3 regions of the Pseudomonas acericola genome follow, and region 3 is predicted to be linked to each of the others. Evidence: riboswitches for the same ligand, from Rfam matches in the RefSeq annotation. Region 3 holds a riboswitch; each other region holds the start of a gene.

Evidence for each region. Region 3 has a riboswitch for cobalamin ahead of cobW (cobalamin biosynthesis protein CobW). Riboswitches for the same ligand answer to the same signal wherever they lie in the genome.
Region 1: another riboswitch for cobalamin. It lies ahead of cobO (cob(I)yrinic acid a,c-diamide adenosyltransferase); the one in region 3 lies ahead of cobW (cobalamin biosynthesis protein CobW).
Region 2: another riboswitch for cobalamin. It lies ahead of ACU688_RS04235 (ABC transporter substrate-binding protein); the one in region 3 lies ahead of cobW (cobalamin biosynthesis protein CobW).

The regions. Positions count from the first base shown of each region.
Region 1 is NZ_JBRFJB010000001.1:655,541-659,799, reverse strand. It holds gene bluB (5,6-dimethylbenzimidazole synthase) at 1-607, opposite strand, end outside; gene ACU688_RS03040 (cobyrinic acid a,c-diamide synthase CobB) at 604-2,040, opposite strand; gene cobO (cob(I)yrinic acid a,c-diamide adenosyltransferase) at 2,037-2,648, opposite strand; cobalamin riboswitch at 2,728-2,976, opposite strand; gene ACU688_RS03030 (PQQ-dependent sugar dehydrogenase) at 3,076-4,259, shown strand, end outside.
Region 2 is NZ_JBRFJB010000001.1:924,279-928,537, reverse strand. It holds gene ACU688_RS04240 (aldehyde dehydrogenase family protein) at 215-1,597, shown strand; cobalamin riboswitch at 1,721-1,914, shown strand; gene ACU688_RS04235 (ABC transporter substrate-binding protein) at 2,031-3,041, shown strand; gene ACU688_RS04230 (FecCD family ABC transporter permease) at 3,038-4,042, shown strand; gene ACU688_RS04225 (ABC transporter ATP-binding protein) at 4,039-4,259, shown strand, end outside.
Region 3 is NZ_JBRFJB010000009.1:6,966-11,224, reverse strand. It holds gene ACU688_RS24460 (cobalamin biosynthesis protein) at 1-18, opposite strand, end outside; gene ACU688_RS24455 (CbtA family protein) at 15-719, opposite strand; gene ACU688_RS24450 (CbtB domain-containing protein) at 731-919, opposite strand; cobalamin riboswitch at 1,017-1,219, opposite strand; cobalamin riboswitch at 1,989-2,188, shown strand; gene cobW (cobalamin biosynthesis protein CobW) at 2,282-3,343, shown strand; gene cobN (cobaltochelatase subunit CobN) at 3,347-4,259, shown strand, end outside.

The sequences.
Region 1 (4,259 bases), on a different contig from region 3:
GCGGCCGGGGTTCGGTCCAGCCTTCGAGTTGCAACATCGGTGCCGGATAGAACTCGGCCACCGGCCCCAGGCACAGCACGGCCAAGGGTTTCGCGCCGGAGGGCAAGCCCAGCAGATCGGCCAGGGCCTGGGGCTCGAACAGCGAGACCCAGCCCATGCCCAGGCCTTCGACGCGGGCGGCCAGCCACAGGTTCTGGATCGCGCAGGACAACGAGGCCATGTCCATCTCCGGCAAGGTGCGGCGGCCGAAGATGTGGCGTTCGCGATCATCCATCAAGGCCGCCACCAGTACCTCGGCGCAGTCGTGAATGCCTTCGACCTTGAGCTTCATGAAGTCGTCGGAGCGTTCGCCCAAGGCTTCGGCGGTGCGGATCCGTTCTTCTTCCACCAGTTGCTGAATTTGCCCACGCAGTTGACGGTCGCTGATGCGGATGAAGCGCCAAGGTTGCATCAGGCCGACACTCGGCGCCTGGTGGGCGGCCTGGAGCAGGCGGTGGAGCAATTCGGGGGCCACGGTGCCGCCGGTGAAGTGGCGCATGTCGCGGCGTTCGGCGATGGCGCGGTAGACGGCGTCGCGGTCGGCTTGGGGGAAGGCGTTGTCGGTCATGGCCCTATCGCGGGCAAGCCCGCTCCCACATTTGGATCGGTGAACACTGTCGAGATGGGAGCTGGCTTGCCTCTCTCATTTGGATCGGTGGACGCGGTCGATGTGGGAGCTGGCTTGCCTGCGATGGCGGTCTCCCGCTCTGGCGCAAACAGTGCCGCCACCGCCGCCGGATTCGACGGAAAGTAAAAGTGCACGTAGGAAGCCGTCATCCGCCCCTGTCGGTAAACCGCCTCGGCCCCACGCCCGCCATTGGGGCTCACGCCACGGGCAATCGGCGTGCAGTCTGTGCTGGTCAGGGAGTGATGATAGGTATGCCCACGCAGCACGCCTTCCGGTAACTCGACATTTTGCAGGGCCAGCGCGGCCAGCTTCTTCTGCATCACGGCGTCGCCCGGCAGCAGGCCGAGCAACTCGGCACGCTGGCCGGCGACATCGGTGAGCGAGTCCAGCAGGTACAACATGCCGCCGCACTCGGCGAGCAACGGTTTGCCGGCGGCGTGATGGGCCCGGATCGCGTCGAGCATCGCGGTGTTTTCCGACAACGCCTGGTGATGCAATTCCGGGTAGCCGCCGGGCAGATAGAGACTGTCGGCGTCAGGCAATTCACGATCATGGATCGGCGAGAAGAAGTGCAACTCGGCGCCCATCGCCCGCAACAGGTCGAGGCTGGCGCCGTAGGTAAAGGCGAAGGCTTCGTCGCGGGCCACGGCGATGCGCACACCGTCGAGCAACGGCTCGGCGGCGATGACTGCGGGCGCGGCGAAGGTCACCGGCGGCGGCAAGGCGACTTCGCAACTGCTGCCCAAGGCTTGGGCGGCGGCGTCGAGGCGCACGTCGAGGTCGTTCAGTTCGCTGGCTTGCACCAGGCCCAGGTGACGGCTCGGTAATTCGATGCCCGTCTCACGGGACAAGGCGCCGTACCAGCGCAGGCCTTCGGTGAGGCTGCCTTCGAGCAGTTGCGCATGGCGCAGGGTGCCGACGCGGTTGGCCAGCACGCCGGCGAACGGCAGGTCCGGCTGATAGCGCGCCAAGCCCAGGGCCAACGCGCCAAACGTCTGGGCCATGGCGGTGCCGTCGATCACGCCGAGGACCGGCACGCCGAAGTGGCGCGCCAGGTCAGCGCTGGACGGGGTGCCGTCGAACAGGCCCATGACGCCTTCGATAAGGATCAGGTCGGCCTCGCCGGCGGCTTCCCACAACAGGCGGCGACTTTCCTGCTCGCCCACCATCCACATGTCCAATTGATACACCGGCGCACCGCTGGCGCGCTCGTGGATCATCGGGTCAAGAAAGTCCGGCCCGCATTTGAACACGCGCACCTTGCGCCCCAGGTTGCGGTGCAAACGAGCGAGCGCAGCGGTGACGGTGGTTTTGCCCTGGCCGGACGCCGGTGCGGCGATCAATACGGCCGGGCAATGACGGGGCTGATTCAAAGTTCGACGCCCTTCTGTGCCTTGATGCCGGCCTGGAATGCGTGCTTGAGCATGCCCATTTCGGTGACGGTGTCGCCCATTTCGATCAATTCAGGCTTGGCGCCACGGCCGGTGACCACCACGTGCTGCATCGGCGGGCGCGCTTGCAGGTCGCTGAGCACTTGGTCGAGGTCGAGGTAGCCGTGCTTGAGGGCGATGTTCAGTTCGTCGAGGACGACAAGGCCGATGGACGGGTCTTGCAGCAGTTCGCGGGAAACTTCCCACGCGGCTTCGGCAGCGGCGATGTCGCGCTGGCGGTCCTGGGTTTCCCAGGTAAAGCCTTCACCCATGACGTGGAAACGCACTTGCTCGGGGAAACGGCGGAAGAACAGCTCTTCGCCCGTGCTGTTACGCCCCTTGATGAACTGCACCACGCCGCACTGCATACCGTGGCCCATGGCCCGGGCCAGCATGCCGAATGCGGAGCTGCTTTTGCCTTTGCCGTTGCCGGTCAGCACCAGCAGCAGGCCGCACTCGTTGGGGGAATTGGCGATGCGCTCGTCGATCACGGCTTTTTTGCGCAGCATGCGCGCCAGGTGGCGTTCGTCGCGGTCGGGGGAATCGGTCATGGCAGCTCTCCGTTGGGGCTGGACAAAAACGGCGGGCAGGAAAAAGAAAAAACAGACAGCCAAGCATCGCCCACCGTGATGCTGTTGGATGTTTCAGGCCGGTCTCCGGGCTCATGAATGGCGCGCTCTTTTGAGAGGCAGGCCAACGCTGCGCCTTCCCATATCGCCGGGCGATACAGTGGCAAAAGCAGCGTCTTGACTCATTTACCGTTGCGGGGGCAGCGCCGGAATTGCGGCAGCACTGTGTACAAGTGCGCTCGCTCACCGGCTTCCCTGTTTCACTCGGTCGACCCGTGGGTCACAGAGCACCTGGAACAAGTCGCGAAGGGTAGAGGGTTGGGGGTGGAGCGTCAATTAAAGCCGGCTGCGCACTTGAACCATCGGACCGCCGCGCGCCTCTACCCTTACAGGTATCCAGGAGAAAACCATGCACAAGACCCGACTTGCCCTACTGATCATGTGCGCAGGCGCCCTCGTCGCCTGCGGAGAAAGTTCGACCCTGCAAGTGTCTGACGGCACCGGCCCCTCCCCCAAGCTCCCGGAGCCGAACAAGACCCTGATCCCCACGGTCAACATCGCGCCCGCCATCGGCTGGCCTGAGGGCGCGAAACCAACTGCCGCTGCGGGCACCCAGGTGGCGGCGTTTGCCGAGGGCCTGGACCACCCGCGCTGGCTGTACGTACTGCCCAATGGCGACGTGCTGGTGGCAGAAACCAATGCGCCGCCCAAGCCAGATGATTCATCGGGTATTCGTGGCTGGGTAATGGAAAAGGTTATGGGGCGAGCAGGTGCTGGCGTGCCTAGCCCGAACCGCATCACCCTGCTGCGCGATGACGACCACGACGGCATCGCCGAGACTCGCACGGTATTTCTGGCCAACCTCAACTCGCCGTTCGGCATGGCGCTGGTGGGCAATGACCTGTATGTGGCGGACTCGGACAAGCTGCTGCGCTTCCCTTACCAACCGGGTGAAACCACGATCAAGGAAGCCGGCACCAAGGTCGTCGACCTACCCGGTGGCAGTATCAACCACCATTGGACCAAAAACGTGGTGGCGAGCAAGGACGGCAGCAAGCTGTACGTGAGCGTTGGCTCCAACAGCAACGTCGGTGAAAACGGCCTGCAGGCAGAAGAAGGTCGGGCGGCGATCTGGGAAGTGGACCGCGCCAGCGGCCAGCACCGCATCTTCGCCTCAGGCCTGCGCAACCCCAACGGCATGGCCTGGGAACCACAGAGCGGCAAGCTGTGGACGGCGGTGAACGAACGCGATGAAATCGGCAGCGACCTGGTGCCGGACTACATCACCTCGGTGCAGGATGGCGCCTTCTATGGCTGGCCGTTCAGCTACTACGGGCAGCATGTGGATGTGCGGGTCAATCCGCAAAACCTCGACCTGGTGGCCAAGGCGATTGCGCCAGACTACGCCGTGGGCCCGCATACCGCTTCACTGGGACTGACGTTTGCCGAGGGCAGCAAATTGCCTGCGCCTTTCACCAGTGGCGCATTCATCGGCCAGCATGGCTCGTGGAACCGCAAGCCTCACAGTGGCTACAAGGTGATCTTCGTACCGTTCGAGGCTGGCCAGCCCAAGGGGCAGCCGGTGGATGTGCT
Region 2 (4,259 bases), on a different contig from region 3:
GTTCCCACGCTCTGCGTGGGAATGCAGCCCGGGGCGCTCTGCGTCCCACAGCGTGACGCGGAGCGTCACAGGAGGCGTTTCCACGCGGAGCGTGGGAACGATCGCATAGTCATCATTCTCTTTTTGAGAATGTATTGCTTAATATTATTCAGTTTCCAGAAAAGATCTAGCCCCGTAGGCTGAACCCCACTTACTCATTCAGCAGGACGGCGCCATGAACGCGACCACCCACGCCCTCTCGATCAACCCGGCCAACGGCGAAACAGTCGGCAGCTACCCGTACGAGTCCGAAGCGCAACTGGACGCCGCCCTCGACCGTGCCACCGCCGCCTTCCGCACCTGGCGCCGCCAGCCGGTCAGCCAGCGCGCCGAGCTGTTGCTGGCCCTGGCCGCCGCTCTGCGTGAACAAGCCGAAGACATGGCGCAGATGATCACCCTGGAAATGGGCAAACCCATCGCCCAAGCCCGTGCCGAAATCGAAAAATGCGCCCAGCTCAGCGAATGGTACGCGGCCCAAGGCCCGGCCATGCTCGCACCGGAACCGACCCTGGTGGACAACGGCAGCGCCCAGATCGAATACCGCCCGTTGGGCCCGATCCTCGCCGTGATGCCGTGGAACTTCCCGGTCTGGCAAGTGCTGCGCGGCGCCGTGCCGACGATGCTCGCCGGCAACACCTACGTGCTCAAACACGCACCGAACGTGATGGGCAGCGCCTACCTTATCCAGCAGGCGTTCAAAAAGGCCGGCTTCACTGACGGCCTGTTCGAAGTGCTCAACGTGACCCCGGACGGCGTATCCAAAGCCATTGCCGACCCACGCATCGCCGCCGTCACCCTCACCGGCAGTGTGCGCGCCGGTATCGCCATCGGCTCCCAGGCCGGCGCGGCGCTGAAAAAATGCGTGCTGGAACTGGGCGGCTCCGACCCGTTCATCGTGCTCAACGACGCCGACCTCGACGCCGCTGTACAAGCCGCGTTGATCGGCCGCTTCCAAAACAGCGGCCAAGTCTGCGCCGCCGCCAAGCGCCTGATTATCGAGGACGGAGTGGTGGACGCGTTCACCACCAAGTTCTTGGAAGCCAGCCGTGCCTTGGTCATGGGCGACCCGACGTCGACCGCTACCTACATCGGCCCGATGGCCCGCTTCGACCTGCGCGACGAGCTGCACGGCCAGGTCCAGGCCACCCTGGAAGAAGGCGCGACCCTGCTGCTGGGCGGCAACAAAGTCGCAGGCGCAGGCAACTACTATGAGCCCACCGTACTGGCCAACGTCACCGACCAGATGACCTCGTTCAAACAGGAACTGTTCGGCCCCGTCGCCTCGATCATCACCGCCCGCGACGCCGACCACGCCGTGGAACTGGCGAATGACAGCGAGTTCGGCCTGACCGCAAGCATCTTCACCACCGATGCGGCGAAAGCCCGCGATATCGCCAACAGGCTGGAAACCGGTGGGATCTTCGTCAATTCGTTCAGCGTCTCTGATCCACGGGTCGCGTTTGGCGGGATCAAGAAGAGTGGCTTTGGCCGCGAGCTGTCGCACTTCGGCGTGCGCGAGTTCTGCAATGCGCAGACCGTGTGGCTGGATCGCAAATAACCCAGGCGACCTTGCTCAAATCTGGAAACTGGCTTGTGTGGGAGCTCCCACATAAGCCAGCTCCCACAGGCATCGCATTTGTTCTGTGATTTACCCATCGCAACTCCCCCTTCGCAGCCCGATCGACTACCATGGCGCGCCGGTTCCCGAAGGGGACTAACAGGGAATCCCAAGCGCGACCCATCGCGCCAATCGGAACTGCCCCCGCAACTGTAGGTGCCGAGCCTGCTCCCCACTGCCACTGGACACTGTCCGGGAAGGCCGGAGCGAGGCGACGACGCACAAGTCAGGAGACCTGCCGGCCCAGCGTTATCACCAACCGGCGGGGTGTCCGGGAAGGACATCCTTGCGCGGCCCGGCGGCCGTGTTCGTGGGTGTATTTCCACTACCGTACCTCCCCAGTCCACTGTACGGTCCCAACGGAGATTGCCCCATGCTGCCACGCGTTACCGCCCTGCTCACCGGCCTGGGTTTCTGTGCCCTGGCCCACGGCGCGCCGACCCACTACCCGCTGACGCTGGAAAACTGCGGCAGCACCCTCACCTTCCAACAAGCCCCCGCGCGCAGCGTGACCATCGGCCAGGCCGCCACCGAGATGCTCTACGCCTTGGGCGTGGGCGAGAAAGTAGTCGGCACGTCGCTGTGGTTCAACAATGTACTGCCGCAGTTCAAGACGCTGAACGACGGCATCGAGCGCCTGGCCAATAACGAGCCGAGCTTCGAAGCAGTGATCGCCAAGCGCCCGCAACTGGTGGCCGCCGAACTGGAATGGGTGGTCGGTGCGCAAGGCGTGGTGGGCACCCGCGAGCAATTCCATGAGCTGAAAATCCCCACCTACCTGCTGCCTTCCGACTGCGAAGGCAAAGACAACCTGGTGGGCGCCGACGGTACGCGGCTGGAGCCGTTCCGTATCGACACTATTTATAAAAGCATCAGCCAGTTGGCGGCGATTTTCGACGTACAGGATCGCGGCCAACAGCTGAACGACGAGCTGAAGACACGCCTGGCCAAGTCCGTTGCCACCGTGCAGAGCAAAGGCCTCAAGCAGGCCAGCGCGCTGGTGTGGTTCTCCAGCGCCGAGATGGCCAGCGACCCCTACGTGGCCGGCCACAAGGGCATCCCCGAATTCATGCTGCAAACCCTCGGTTTGCACAACGTGGTGCAGTCCGACGAAGAATGGCCCGCCGTCGGCTGGGAAACCATCGCCAAGGCCAACCCGACCTTCCTCGTCATCGCCCGCATGGACCGCCGCCGCTACCCCGCCGACGACCATGAAAAGAAACTCGCCTTCCTGCGCAGCGACCCGGTCACGCGCAATATGGACGCGGTGAAAAACAACCGGATCATCATCCTCGACGCCCTGGCGTTGCAGGCCAGCATCCGCATGTTCGATGGCCTTGAACAACTGGCCACGGCCATCGACGGCTACGACTTGCCGCAATGATCCGTCCTCTGATCGCCCTGGCCCTGCTGTTGCTCGCCGTGCTCGCCGGCGTGGCCATCGGCGAAACCGCCATCTCGCCGCAGGTCGTGCTGCAGGTGCTGGCCAATAAACTGTGGGGCGCCGGCTACGTGCTGGACCCCATCGATGAAGGCGTGGTGTGGAACTACCGCCTGACCCGCGCCCTCGTCGCCGCCGCGTGCGGTGCCGGGCTGGCGACCTGCGGGGTGATCTTGCAGTCGCTGCTGCGCAACCCCTTGGCCGACCCGTACCTGCTGGGCATTAGCGCCGGCGCCTCGACCGGTGCGGTATTGGTCGCATTGATCGGCGTGGGCGGTGGCTTGATTTCGTTGTCGGCCGGCGCATTTGTCGGTGCCATGGCCGCGTTTGCCTTGGTGATTCTGCTCGCGCGGGCCAGCGGTTCGTCCAGCGGCACCGGGCAGATCATCCTCGCCGGCATTGCCGGTTCGCAGCTGTTCAACGCGCTGACTGCGTTCCTTATCACCAAATCCGCCAGCTCCGAACAGGCGCGCGGCATCATGTTCTGGTTGCTGGGCAACCTCAGCGGCGTGCGCTGGCCGTCGGTATGGCTGGCGGTGCCGGTGGCGCTCGTGGGTTTGGCGGTGTGCCTGTGGCACCGTCGTGCGCTGGATGCGTTCACCTTTGGCAGCGACTCGGCGGCGTCCCTCGGCATCCCGGTGCGGCGCGTGCAGTTTGTGCTGGTGGGCTGCGCGGCGCTGGTGACGGCGGTGATGGTGTCGATTGTCGGCTCCATCGGCTTTGTCGGGCTGGTGATTCCCCACGCCGTGCGCCTGTTGCTGGGCACCGGGCATTCGCGCTTGCTGCCGGCCAGTGCGCTGGGCGGTGCGCTGTTTTTGATCGCGGCGGATGTGCTGTCGCGCAGCTTGATCAAGGGCCAGGTGATTCCGGTCGGTGTGGTCACCGCGTTGGTCGGTGCGCCGGTGTTTGCGCTGATTTTGATCGGGCGGAGGAACGCACGATGAGCGTGCTCAGCTGCAATGGCTTGGGCTTCAAGGTGCGTGACGCCGAGTTGCTGCGCGATATTCATCTGGACGTCGCGCAGGGGGAAACCCTCGGCATTGTCGGGCCGAATGGCTCCGGTAAATCCACCTTGCTCAAGCTGCTGGCCGGGTTGCGTGCACCGGCGTCTGGTGAAGTGTGGTTGGGCGACCAGCGCCTGGGGCAGTTATCCCGCCGTGT
Region 3 (4,259 bases):
GCCGACCACCAGGGTCATGCCGAGTATTGATCGTCACGGTTGCGGCGGAACAACCAGGCGCTGATCAGGCCCAACGCCAGCCAGAAGACGACGTTGGTCAGCTGCGAAGCGATCTTGAACTGTGCTTCAAGGGCTTCGGGTGCGAGCATCGAATGCACTTCCGGTTGCGGTGCGCCAATTACATGGGGCACTACCAGGATCGCTGCGCCCAGCGCTTTAAGCAGCCAGTTGCGCCCGAATACAATCAGCGCGATACCGGCCGCGGTGGACGCTGCGGTACCGATCCACCAGGTCTGGCGCAGTGCGAGGTCGGCGGCAGCCGTGCCTGGCAACTCAGGTGGCAGGCCCAGGGTGGGTGCCAGCACAAAGGTTGCGTAACCGGCCAAACCCCACAGCAGCCCTTGGGCGGTGCGAGTCGGTGCACGCAGGGTGTACAGGCCGGCCAGCATCAGTGCAAAACCGACGGCCACCACCAGGTTGCCACCGGTGGTGGACAGCACGCGCTGCCAGCCGTCTTCCGGCTCCCAGGCTTCGGCGTCATGGGTGTGGGCGGCGGCACCAGCGGCGTGCTCATGCACCACTTCGGTGGCGGCCGGGGCTTTTTCAAAGGTTTCCGCCTGCAAAATCAGCGGGGCGACCCAGAAGCTTTGCAGCAGGGTCAGCAGCAGGGCGGCCAGCAAGCCGGTGAAACCTGCGGTTTGCGCAATACGCTTGATCATGTCGGCAGGTCTCAGTGGCACGGGAACGCGGCGCTGTGGCGGGTATCATGGGCGGCGTTGTGCACGGCCTCGATATGGGAGAAACCGGCGAAATACACCAGGCACGCGCCGAGGATCGACGCACCGATGGCGGCGGTCAGGCGTTGGCTCAAGGTAGAGGTGCTGCTGGCGGAGTGCGAGGTGCTGCTGATGATCGACATGGCGCGTCCCTTTCAGGTGTCAGGGTGAAGCGAGCGCATGAAAACCCCGCGAGCCAGGCACGCAGGGTTCTGAACAGCGCCCGCCCACCGCGGGTTTGTTATCTGATTTTTTCGGGCCGGTCTCCGGGCTTGCGAGGGGCTCAATGCCTGAAAACGTCGCCTTCCCATGCTGTCTGGCACAGTGGATATGACGTTTCGCTCGCTTACCGTTGCGGGGGCAGCACCGGACTGGTCATATCGCTATGACGCACCGGTTTCCCGTTTCACCCTTTGCAGGGCACCCGAAACAAGATGTGTAGGAGAGCATGGGGGTGGGAGGGGAGTCAATTGGGATGTGGGTTTTGGCGGTTTTTGGTGGTTTTTGGTGGTGGTGGTGGTGGTGGTGGTGGTGTACATATCCGTTATTTAGGTTGCGGCCACTTAGGGTTCCGCCCTTACGGCGGGTCACTTTGGAAAAGCCCCAAAGTAACCAAAGGGCTCTTGCCCCAACACTCGGCACCTCGCCTAGGCTCGGTGTGCCCGAACGAAGGCTTGAATCCGTGGGCCGCCGTCATGGGCCATCCCTGGCCCAGGACGGCTAACCCGGCGTCCTGCCGGGTTGCCCACGGATTCAAGCCTGCGTTCGGCCAGCGTGTTTGACGGGGCAAGTGAGATCAAAAGCAAGAGCGCGGCGGCCTTAGAGCCGACCGGTATTTGTCCTGTCGATCTCGGTTAAAAATGTGGGAGCTGGCTTGCCTGCGATGCAGACACCTCGGTACATCAGGCAAACCGAGTTGATGCCATCGCAGGCAAGCCAGCTCCCACAGGGAAACGCGCACGCTTCAACGATCAGGTCGGCTACTAGGCCGCCTCGCTGTGTTTTTGATCTTGGGCACACCGAGCCTAGGCGAGGTGCCGAGTGTTGGGGCAAGAGCCCTTTTGGTTACTTTTGGGGCTCTTTTCCAAAAGTGACCCGCCGTAAGGGCGGAACCCTAAGTGGCCGTTACCGCAGCAACGGATATGTACACAAACCAAACCAAACCAAACCAAACCAGACCCAGCCCATCATTGACCATCCCCCAAGCACTGCGTAGCCTTGCACCCTCGAGGTTCTTCAGCCCAGGCCGAAGCTAAGAAGGGAACGCGGTCCAAGCCGCGGCTGCCCCCGCAACTGTAAAGGGTTCATCTGACTGCCACGCCACTGCCAAACCGGCGGGAAGGCGCAATCAGCGCCGGTCGCAAGACCTGCAAGCCCCAAGCCAGGAGACCTGCCTCGCAACCGATTTTTCAATTCAACCGGGCGGGGTGATCCGGTGACGAAAACCGCTGCTGCGCGCCGTCGCAGGGCCTATCGTCCCGTATGCCCGCCCCCAAGGGCATCCGATGAAAACACTGGCCAAACTCCCCGTCACCATCGTTACCGGCTTTCTCGGCTCGGGCAAAACCACCTTGCTGCGCCATATGCTCGACAACGCTCAGGGCCGCCGTATTGCGGTGATCGTAAACGAGTTCGGCGAGTTGGGCATTGACGGTGAAATCCTCAAGCAGTGCTCCATCGGTTGTACCGAGGAAGAAGCCAACGGCCGCGTGTATGAGCTGGCCAACGGCTGCCTGTGCTGCACCGTGCAGGAAGAATTCTTCCCGGTGATGCGCGAATTGGTCGCCCGTCGTGGCGACCTCGACCACATCCTCATCGAAACCTCCGGCCTGGCCCTGCCAAAGCCGCTGGTACAAGCCTTCCAGTGGCCGGAAATCCGAAGCGCCTGCACCGTTGACGCAGTGATCACCGTGGTCGACAGCCCGGCCGTGGCCGCCGGCACTTTCGCCGCGTTCCCGGATCAAGTGGATGCCCAGCGCAAACTCGACCCGAACCTGGACCACGAATCGCCACTGCACGAGCTGTTCGCCGACCAACTGGCCAGCGCCGACCTGGTGATCCTCAACAAATCCGACCTGATCAGCGCCGAAGACCTGGCCCGCGTGCGCCTGGAAGTGGCCGAAGAACTGCCGCCAGCGGTCAAGATCATCGAAGCCAGCAGCGGTCGCCTGCCGTTGGACGTGCTGATCGGTCTGGGCGCCGGCTCCGAGGAGCATATCGACGGCCGCCACAGCCATCACGATCACCACCACGAAGGTGAAGACGATCACGATCACGACGCCTTCGATTCGATCTCCATCGATCTGCCGCAAGCCGACGAAGCGCTGCTGCTCGACGCCCTGACCCAACTGGTGGTGCAACACGGCATCCTGCGTGTCAAAGGTTTCGCGGCGATCCCGAACAAGCCGATGCGCCTGCTGATCCAGGGCGTGGGCACGCGTTTCGACAAGCATTTCGACCGCGCTTGGGGCGCTGAAGAAGCACGCATCACCCGCCTGGTGCTGATCGGTCAAGACCTCGACGCAGCGGGCCTCGAAGCGCAATTGCGCGCCGCCCTCAGCGTTTAACCCATGCACCTGCTCAGGACCCAGCCCGGTGGTTTCGTCTCGGACGACAATATTGCCGACCTTGGCCAAACCCCTGCTGAACTGGTGATCCTGTGCAGCGGTGATTCCAGCCTGGCGCTGCTGGCCGAGGCGGCCCAGCAGTTGCCCGACGACTACCCGAGCCTGCGCCTGGCCAACCCGATGCAGGTGCAGAACCACGCTTCGGTCGACTTATACGTTGATGAAGTGCTGCGTCATGCCAAGGTCATCCTGATCTCGCTGCATGGTGGCATCGGTTATTGGCGTTACGGTATCGAGCGGCTGGTGGAATTGGCCGAGCGCGGCGTGCAGCTGATTTTGGTGCCGGGGGATGATCGCCCGGACCCGGAACTCAGCGGGCTGAGCACCGTGGGTGCGCAAGAGCGCGACCGCCTGTGGCACTTCCTGCGCCAGGGCGGCTTGGGCAATGCGCTGGATTTCTATCGCTGCTTGGCCAGTACTTACCTGGCGCGCGACTACGCCTGGGCCGAGCCGCAAACTTTGCCGCGCACGGCGATTTATCACCCGCATAACGCCAACGCTCGCCTGAGTGACTGGCAGGCGGACTGGCACGCCGAATGGCCGGTGGCGGCGGTGCTGTTCTACCGCTCCCATTTGCAGGCCGCCAATACCGGGTTTATCGATGTGTTCTGCCAACGCTTGCAGGCGGCGGGCCTTAACCCGTTGCCGATGGCGGTGGCCAGTTTGAAAGAGCCTGGCTGCCTGACGGTGGTCGAGGACCTGCTGGATGAAGTGGGCGCGGCGGTGATCCTGAACACCACCGGTTTTGCCCAATCCAGCCCTGAAGCACCGCATTTACGGCCGTTTCGCCGCAATATCCCGGTGATCCAGGCGATTTGCGCCCAAGACAACGAACCGGGCTGGCAAGCCAGCGAGC